DNA from 2 places in the Paenibacillus sp. ClWae2A genome. Region 2 is predicted to be linked to the other one. Evidence: riboswitches for the same ligand, from Rfam matches in the RefSeq annotation. Region 2 holds a riboswitch; the other holds the start of a gene.
The links. A riboswitch is a leader RNA that binds a small molecule or an ion and turns the genes downstream of it on or off. The one in region 2 is predicted to bind glycine.

Region 1: it holds a riboswitch for glycine, as region 2 does, so the genes downstream of both, gcvT (glycine cleavage system aminomethyltransferase GcvT) here and sdaAB (L-serine ammonia-lyase, iron-sulfur-dependent subunit beta) in region 2, are expected to answer to the same signal.

Annotation. Positions count from the first base shown of each region.
Region 1 is NZ_JAULSQ010000008.1:91,214-95,562, forward strand. Features, by position in the region: gene gcvPA (aminomethyl-transferring glycine dehydrogenase subunit GcvPA) at 1-1,340, opposite strand, end outside; gene gcvT (glycine cleavage system aminomethyltransferase GcvT) at 1,337-2,473, opposite strand; glycine riboswitch at 2,690-2,790, opposite strand; glycine riboswitch at 2,794-2,916, opposite strand; gene gcvH (glycine cleavage system protein GcvH) at 3,261-3,653, shown strand; gene QVE09_RS21680 (PTS mannitol transporter subunit IIBC) at 4,074-4,349, shown strand, end outside.
Region 2 is NZ_JAULSQ010000013.1:173,190-177,538, forward strand. Features, by position in the region: gene QVE09_RS26665 (helix-turn-helix transcriptional regulator) at 1-229, opposite strand, end outside; gene QVE09_RS26670 (YhgE/Pip domain-containing protein) at 284-1,498, opposite strand; gene sdaAA (L-serine ammonia-lyase, iron-sulfur-dependent, subunit alpha) at 1,760-2,698, opposite strand; gene sdaAB (L-serine ammonia-lyase, iron-sulfur-dependent subunit beta) at 2,688-3,377, opposite strand; glycine riboswitch at 3,517-3,652, opposite strand; glycine riboswitch at 3,657-3,781, opposite strand; partial or broken gene QVE09_RS26685 (collagen-like triple helix repeat-containing protein) at 3,922-4,349, opposite strand, start outside.

The DNA.
Region 1 (4,349 bases), on a different contig from region 2:
AATGCACGTGCGAATTCGTCAATCTCTTCCTTAGTGCGCCGTTCCGTAACAGCCATCAGCATATGTCCGGCAAGCTCCGGATAATCACGTCCGAGTTCGTAGCCACCAATAAAGCCTGCATCCAGCAGTTTCAACTGAAGAGTATCCAAGTCTGTTCCTTCAGGAAGCTTAATAACAAACTCATTAAATGTTGGTGCATTAAAAGTAAGGCTAACTCCAGGAATCGCAGTTAATGTATTGAGGGTGTAATGACTCTTTTGCAAATTCAGATCCGCGACATCGATCATGCCCTGTTTACCCATGATGGACATGTACACAGATGCGCTGAGTGCAAGCAAAGCTTGGTTGGAACAGATGTTGGAGGTCGCCTTTTCGCGGCGGATATGCTGCTCACGTGCTTGCAGTGTGAGTACAAATCCACGTTTGCCATTGCGATCGGTTGTCTGGCCTACAATTCGGCCAGGAATTCGGCGCATATGAGGCTGGGATACGGCGAAATATCCGCATGTCGGGCCGCCGAGTGAAGCGGCGATACCGAGGGGCTGCGCATCGCCAACAACGATGTCGGCACCCAGCTTGCCTGGGGCTTCCAGCAGACCCAGCGATAGCGGGTTAGCACTTACAACGAGCAGGCCTTTGTGCGCATGCGCGAGGTCAGCCGCTTGTTTTACATTTTCCACAGCACCAAAGAAGTTTGGACTCTGGATCATGACAGCAGCGGTATCGTCCGATATGGCAGCTTGCAGGGCATCCCAATCAGTGGCTCCATCCTTATAACCAATCTCGACAATTTCGAGGCTCAATCCATGCGCATACGCCTGCAATACCTGACGGGCTTCCGGATGAACGGTACGGGATACGATAAGCTGTTTGCGACGTGTTGCTGCTGCGGCCAGATTACCGGCTTCTGCAAAGGCAGTTGCGCCGTCATACATGCTGGCATTGGCTACAGCCATACCTGTTAATTCACAGATGTAGGATTGAAATTCGAAAATGGCCTGTAGTTCACCTTGGCTGATCTCAGGCTGATAAGGTGTGTAGGCAGTGTAGAACTCGGAACGGGAAATGACATGATTGATGACGGAAGGAACATGATGATCATATATGCCTGCGCCGAGGAAGCTGGCGTGTGTTTCGAAATTGGCGTTGGCACCAGCTTGTTTGGACATGTGACGTGTCAGTGCATATTCATCGAGTTTGGAGGATACAGGCAGCTCTCCCTGATAACGGATCTCTTTTGGAATGTCCTGAAACAGTTCCTCCAGCGTATCCACACCGATGGTTGCGAGCATGGCGCTCTGATCTTGCTCAGTCATGGGAATGTAACGGTGCTTGCTCATGCTTGGTCAGCTCCTTGAGTAGGTGTCTTTGACGTACGTGTCCGTTTATGAAAAGGGGTCTTCACGACCTCGGCTTTTAGTTTCTTGCCGCGGATCTCAATCTCAAGCGGGGTTCCCAGCGCAGCGTATTTACTGTCGATGAGAGCAAGCCCCAGATTACGCTTCAATGTAGGTGATTGTGTGCCTGTAGTAACTTCGCCAATCTGTACGCCTTCGGCGTAAATCGGATAATGAGGGCGGGGAATACCGCGCTCCAGCACTTCGATGCCGACCAATTTGCGGGCAGGCCCGTCATTTTTTTGCTGTAACAAGGCTTCGTGTCCGATAAAAGGTCCCGCATTCAGCTTCACAAACATACCTACGCCAGCTTCGAGTGGAGAGATGGTTGCCGACAATTCCTGTCCATACAGGGGGAGCCTTGCTTCAAAGCGCAGTGTATCCCGGGCACCAAGTCCGGTTGGTACGAGTCCGTGACCTTCACCGGCTTGCATTAATCCATTCCACACCGCAGCAGCCTGGTCCGCAGGTACATATAGTTCAAAGCCGTCCTCACCGGTATAACCGGTACGGGACAACAGTAATTTAACGCCGCATACCTCTGCCTGCTGTACAAAATGGAAAGGCTCAATCGAGGATACATCCGTATCTGTAACTTTCCCGATAATGTCTACAGCCAGTGGTCCTTGCAAGGCGAGCAGCGCCGTCTGCTCCGAATCGTTGGTCATGCTCACGCCAGGGATCAAGTGCTCTTGCAGCCACGCCCAATCCTTGTCGATGTTAGAGGCGTTAACAACGAGCATATAATGCTGATCTTCCAGCTTATACACGAGCAGATCATCCACCACACCGCCATCTGGGTAACACATCAGGGTGTACTGGGCTTGACCCGGAACGAGCGTGGTCACATCATTGGTCATCATTTGTTGCAAAAAAACTTCAGCCTGCTCACCCTGTACTGTGAATTCGCCCATATGGGATACATCAAACAGTCCAGCACGCTCACGCACCGCTTCATGTTCTTTCTGGATTCCGCTAAATTGTACCGGAAGCTCCCAGCCTCCAAAATCAATGCACCGTACGCCTTCGTATTGCTGATAGAGTGGGAAGAGTGGTGTTCTAAGCAAATCGGACATCAAATCACCTCGTCATGGGCCGTCAGCCGGCCGGATATACAATCGTGGATCAATGAACCAGGGTATTTTTAAATTTTTCAGCAGAGATTTTTAGTAGATAAGTATGGTAAGGCAGCTATGGCAGCGCTGATCTGAATCCTGTTTTTCGTTTTTTGGGAAAAAGGAAAAGGACAGGCCAAAGAATCGGCATGCCAAGTAGCACGCTGTATTCTAAGGCTCTGTCCCTTGTACCTGAGAGTTACCCCGCTGCCTTGTGCAGCAGGTTTCCCCTTGGGTGATCATAACGCCCGCTCAGGGCGAATAGATGCTCTCCAGAGTTGCGTCCCGTAAAAGTCCTTTTGCCTGAGAGATTCACCCCCGCTTATCGGTGGTTTACTCCTTCGGCGTTACCTCATGTACATCCCGAATCGGGTGTCACGGGTAATCTCTCCCTTTACATTCATCCGCGGGTATAACATAGTCCAATAAACACATTTACTCCTCTCATTAAAACGTGAATCCACTACCGATGTCAAGAACGATGTCATAGATCATAACTAAAAACCGAATATTTAATTTATCTTAAATGTTATTGTTCGTGTATTTAAAAAGACTACGCTTACTATTCTAATATTCACCAGTATATGAAGAAAGAGTGTAATCGGGTTACAGGATTTAGAGGTGATCAATAAATAAATTGTGAGGTATCTTGACATTTGAATCAAAAATATCATACGCTATGTTCTGGGAAAAAGGTTAAGGTCAAAGAACGCATGCACTCATTTAATGAAAAGCGAGGCGGATATCGATGAGCGAATTGAAAAGTGATTTCCTGTACAGTGAAGAGCACGAATGGGTGCAAACCGTAGGGGAGGATACTGTACGTATTGGCATTACCGAGTTCGCGCAGCATCAGCTGGGTGACATTGTGTTTGTGGAATTGCCTGACCTTGAAACCAATGTAAAAGCAGAGGACAGCATTGGAACGATCGAATCGGTCAAAACGGTTTCGGACTTGTTTTCTCCCGTCACTGGTTCAATTATTGCAGTGAATGATTCGTTGCAGGACTCCCCTGAACTTGTCAACAGCTCTCCATACGAGGAAGGCTGGATGATTGAAATCCGTGTTGAGGGAGATCTGACAGCAGCATTGTCTACATTGATGAATGCAGACGCGTATCGTAAACATACGGAAGAATAGTATCAACGAACTTGTACTTATTAACATATATTTTATAATGAATTGAAATGAACTTCATATTGTTTCGACCTGTGTGAGCCTGAGGCTTGCACAGGTTTTTTTGTGCTTTCCGAGAATGGTTTCCAATGCGGATTGAAGCAGATTGTGGATGTGAATCGCCTGATTAGACCAAGCTATAGGTTAGAAATTGATTTTGGAAATGATAAAAGTCATAGGCAAGAAAAGCCTTGTGTACCAATGGGTTCAGCCATTATGCATCCATTAAAACGATTACATAACCTAATGTTGTCATCATTGTTCATGACGAAAGTACGCTTTCATTTCATTGAACAGGAGAGCATTCTCGCTTAGGATTACAGCAGGGGAGAAATGATACCCCTTTCATAAATCATAATCACTTGATCCAAGGAGGATAATACAATGAGTAATTTGGACCAATCGTCCAATTCCAAAGGTGGGCTACGGGTAGGTGTTCAGCGTTTTGGCCGATTCCTGAGTGGTATGGTCATGCCGAATATGGGAGCGTTTATCGCCTGGGGATTAATTACGGCTCTGTTCATTCCAACAGGCTGGTTCCCTAACGAGACGCTTGCGCAGCTAGTCGATCCGATGATCAAATATTTGCTGCCACTGTTAATTGGTTACACCGGGGGTACGATGGTGCATGGTCAGCGTGGTGGTGTCGTGGGTGCCATT
Region 2 (4,349 bases):
CTGCTCCTTCAGGGGTCAATGAATACACGTTCTTATCAGGTTTCCCTTCCTGCTTCACCGATTCCTTAGTCAGCAATCCTGACTTTTCCATCTTCGCAAGTGTAGGATATATGGTGCCAAAGCTGGCATCAAAGAAAAATGAAAAATATTGTTCAAAGTACTGCTTGATCTCGTATCCGGAACTTGGCTGATTGTGCAGTATTCCGAGGATGACATGCTGCGTGTTCATCGGTGTACCGCTCCTTTCCATTCCCCTTAACGTATCACAATCAGTACCCCTTGTTCAATGATCAGATGACGAAACGGTTGCTTTCAGTGCAACAGGCACAGCAGCAGGCTGGTCCTCCCTACGAGCTTCAGAACGTACCGGGCCGGAGCGTCTGATCCAGGTGCAAAGCGCACCCAGAGTCAGTGTTACACCACCGATTACGGCGAGCAACATCGCATCCCGGCCGATTCCGTTTCCTCCGAGCACAAGGTTCATCATCCCTTCTACAGCATAAGTCGCTGGGAGATAATGACCGATAAATTGGTAGAACTCAGGCATTACATCTCGCGGAATCGTTGATCCCGAGGACAGCATAAGCAGAGGTAACAGCGCACTGTTTAACCAAGCTCCAGCATTGCCAAGCAACAGCAAACTCAATTGAGCCATGAATAGAAAAGATATGGTGATTAGTAACTGGAACAGCCATAACATGAACCAACCGTCTGCTGATGATACCCCCATAATGTGCATCATACCCGAGCCAACGAGCGAAACGATAAATGCCGCACCAAGATTAACGATGTTACGTGCCCAGAAGCGCTCCCATTTCCCTGCCCTGCCACTCAGTTCACCAGAAACCTTTTGCAGATTCATGGTTAGCAACATCGCTCCGGTAAACGTAGCCGTTACAATCAACATCGGTACCATCGAGGAAGCAAAATTATCAACAGGATTCTGCCGCTCCACCTCTGCCTCAACACGTGAAGATAACCCCAGCGCCAACGCATCGGCCTGATCAGCAGTCATACCGGATTGATTCAGCACTCCGTGAATAGCCTCCTGTTGTACTTCACGGTTCAATGTCGCTGTAACTTGTGCGGCTACGTTCTGCATCACACTTTTCACGGTAGCCACATTCGATTCGTTCATCACATACTTAACTGCCATCGGCTTCGACAAGTCTTCTGCCTGCTGCATGAAACCTGATGGAATCTCAATGATCATGTATACATCCCGGTCCGTTAACATCTGTCTCGCTTCTTGTATCGATTCAGATGGTTTGATCTCGAAATTCAGACCCGCTGCCAAAGACTCGGCCAAAGGCTCAGCTGCAGCCCCGTCTTCATTCACAATAGTTACAGCTAGCTCAGTCATTCTCTCATTAACGTGATCGTATCCACTAAGCCAGATGATGTTAAAAAACACCTGAAACAGCACGGCCGTAATTAAACCCACAATAGTAGCTCCATTTTTCAAAAACAGCAGACTCGTCTGGATAATTCCTTTCATTCTATCCATCTCCTTTAGTTTTGTTTCGCCTTATATATATCAAGTTGATATATAACATTTGTTAATATATCAACTTGATATATAGATCGTCAATATTTTTATTTTTCTTTGTTGGATAAAGACAAAAAAAGCCGATACCTCTCTTCACTAGGAAGATTGGTATCGGCTTTTCATATCACGCAGGGAGCTCTACTTCAACTGTAATAATCAAGGCTCAAGGTTCCACGGGTTAGCGTTAGATTTAATTCATATCAATCCCTGTTACACCTTAGGTTCTACATCATTTCCAGCAGGGGACTTTGGCTCAGGCTCGGCACGCTTTGCCTTTGGTTTAGCCAGCTTCTGCATCATTTTGCGGCCTGTTGGCGTTTGGGCCAACCCGCCCTGGGCTGTCTCCCGGTGGCGGCTCGGCATCGCACTGCCTACTTCCAGCATGACGTCGATGACTTCATCTGACGGAATGGCACTACGCACTCCGGCCAGGGCCATGTCAGCCGCAGCCAGCGCCGTAACTGCACCCAGTCCATTACGGACGATGCACGGAATTTCAACGAGGCCTGCGACCGGATCGCAGATCAGGCCCAGTGTATTTTTTAACGCCAAGCCTACGGCATGAACGACCTGCTCCGGTGTACCTCCACGCAGTTCAACCATGGCACCCGCAGCCATGCCAATCGCGGAACCCACTTCCGCCTGACAGCCACCTTCCGCACCTGAGATAAATGAATTGTTGGCAATAACATAACCAATTGCTCCCGCACAGAACAACCCGTTCACCAAATGTTCGTCCGTCCAGCCAAACCGCTCCTGTGAACTGATAAACACACCCGGGATAATGCCGCAGGAACCTGCCGTTGGTGTTGCCACAATCCGGCCCATGGAGGCATTCACTTCAGATACACACAGGGCATACGCCATGGCAAGTGCGGAAGCATCACCTGAGCAAGTCTCACCCTTGCGAATGTACTCGGCCATTTTTTTACCGTCTCCACCTGTTAATCCACTGCGTGATGTTGTATCTTCCGTTAACCCTTTGCGTACCGCTTCCTTCATCACCTGATAATATTCAGACATCTGCTTCACAACATCCGCTTCCGGTGTATTGGTCTCCTGAACCTGCTCCTCGATCATTAGCTGAGCGATGGTTTTGGATTCTGCTGTACAGATCGTATTCAGCTCGTGCAAATGTTTAAACCGCATCCGAATCAACTCCTCTCTTCAAATCGATAACACGAATGTCCAGCACATGGTCCAGCTCCTTTAGACGCTTGAGCATATCAGGATTAGGCACACCATCCATTTCCATCGCGGTAAGTGCTTCGCCATCACGGGCTTTCCGGTCCACCTGCATATAGCCGATGTTAACCCCGGATGAACTGATCGTGGACGTTACCGACGCAAGCACCCCTGCTTTGTCTGCATGCCGCAGAACAAGTGTCGGAAACTCACCACTAATCTGAACACGAAAATCATTCATCGAATGCACCGATACACTACCACCACCAATGGATGCACCGATCAAGGAGCAGGCACGTTCTCCATGCCACAACTCAATTTTGACCGTATTTGGATGAGGAGCAGGCAGGCCACTTGTATAAAACTCAACCTCCATGCCCGCTTCCTCTGCGTATCGCTCCGCATCCGGGATACGTGGATCGTCTGTGACATAGTCCAGCAGACCGCCGATCAGTGCCAGATCTGTTCCGTGCCCCTGATACGTATCAGCGAATGAACCGTATAACGTCAGCCGGGCACGTTCAGGCGTACACCCTAGCCACTGACGAGCAATTCTCCCTAACCTTGCTGCTCCAGCTGTATGTGAACTTGAAGGCCCCGTCATCGACGGACCAATAATTGAGAAAACATCTTTAAATCGCACCTTGTAACCCTCCATTAATAATCATGATTCATATTTGTAAAATGTATTCGTCATTTCGATCCAGGAGTTCCATCCACAATGTCCCTTATTTTGGATATGATGACATCAAAAAAGGACAGCAGAAGGCCTTAGGCCCTCTCTCTGTCCTCGATACCTGAGAGTTTCACGATCAGCAGTGTCTCACGACAAGGTGCACTGCCTGTGGTTACAGACAAGGTCACCGGAATGACTGATCATATACCCCTTGGGTGGCGCAGTTCGCGCACTCTCCAGAGTTGCGTCCAACGATGGTACATTTACCTGAGAGATTAACCACTGCACCGGGTGCGCAGCAGCTTGCTCCTTCGGTGCCTGAACACTAGCCATTTTGCTCAGCTAACTCAGGTCTCTCCCGCTCGTTATCATCCGCTGTATTATCTTAATTTGATTCTTAATCGGAATGGTACATTTCTAAATTTTTGATCGTGTATACCCATAGAGTAATGTACAATATCATATATGTCAACAAAAGTAACGTGTAATTACCATAAGTCCAATGTCTATTTTAACTGAAGCGAATAGCATTCACATTTCTCACTTCCGCTGAGGCACTCGTGACGTTGCTGGTTGTCGTAAATTCAATACTTATCGTATATGCGTTAGTCGTTGTCGCAGGAGAAGTATCCACGTAAGTGTTAGAAGAAAGAAACCTCAACGTTCCCGCAGCATTCCCGGTCCTTGAGAGTTGCAATTGATTAATTAGAACTCCGTTACGCCTCAGGTTAATGTTATACGCAATACTCCAGTTAGACCCTACAACTACTGCTACTTGTGTACTATTATCGATTTTAACGCGTTGACCTGCCACCACGGGTACATTGAGGGTCTGAATGGTTGTTTCACCGGTCAATGGAAGAGGCAACGCCGTTGTCTGACTATCAGCAAACAGGGAAGAATCTGCAGGAGCAGCTGCTGCTGTCGATCCGGTAGCTC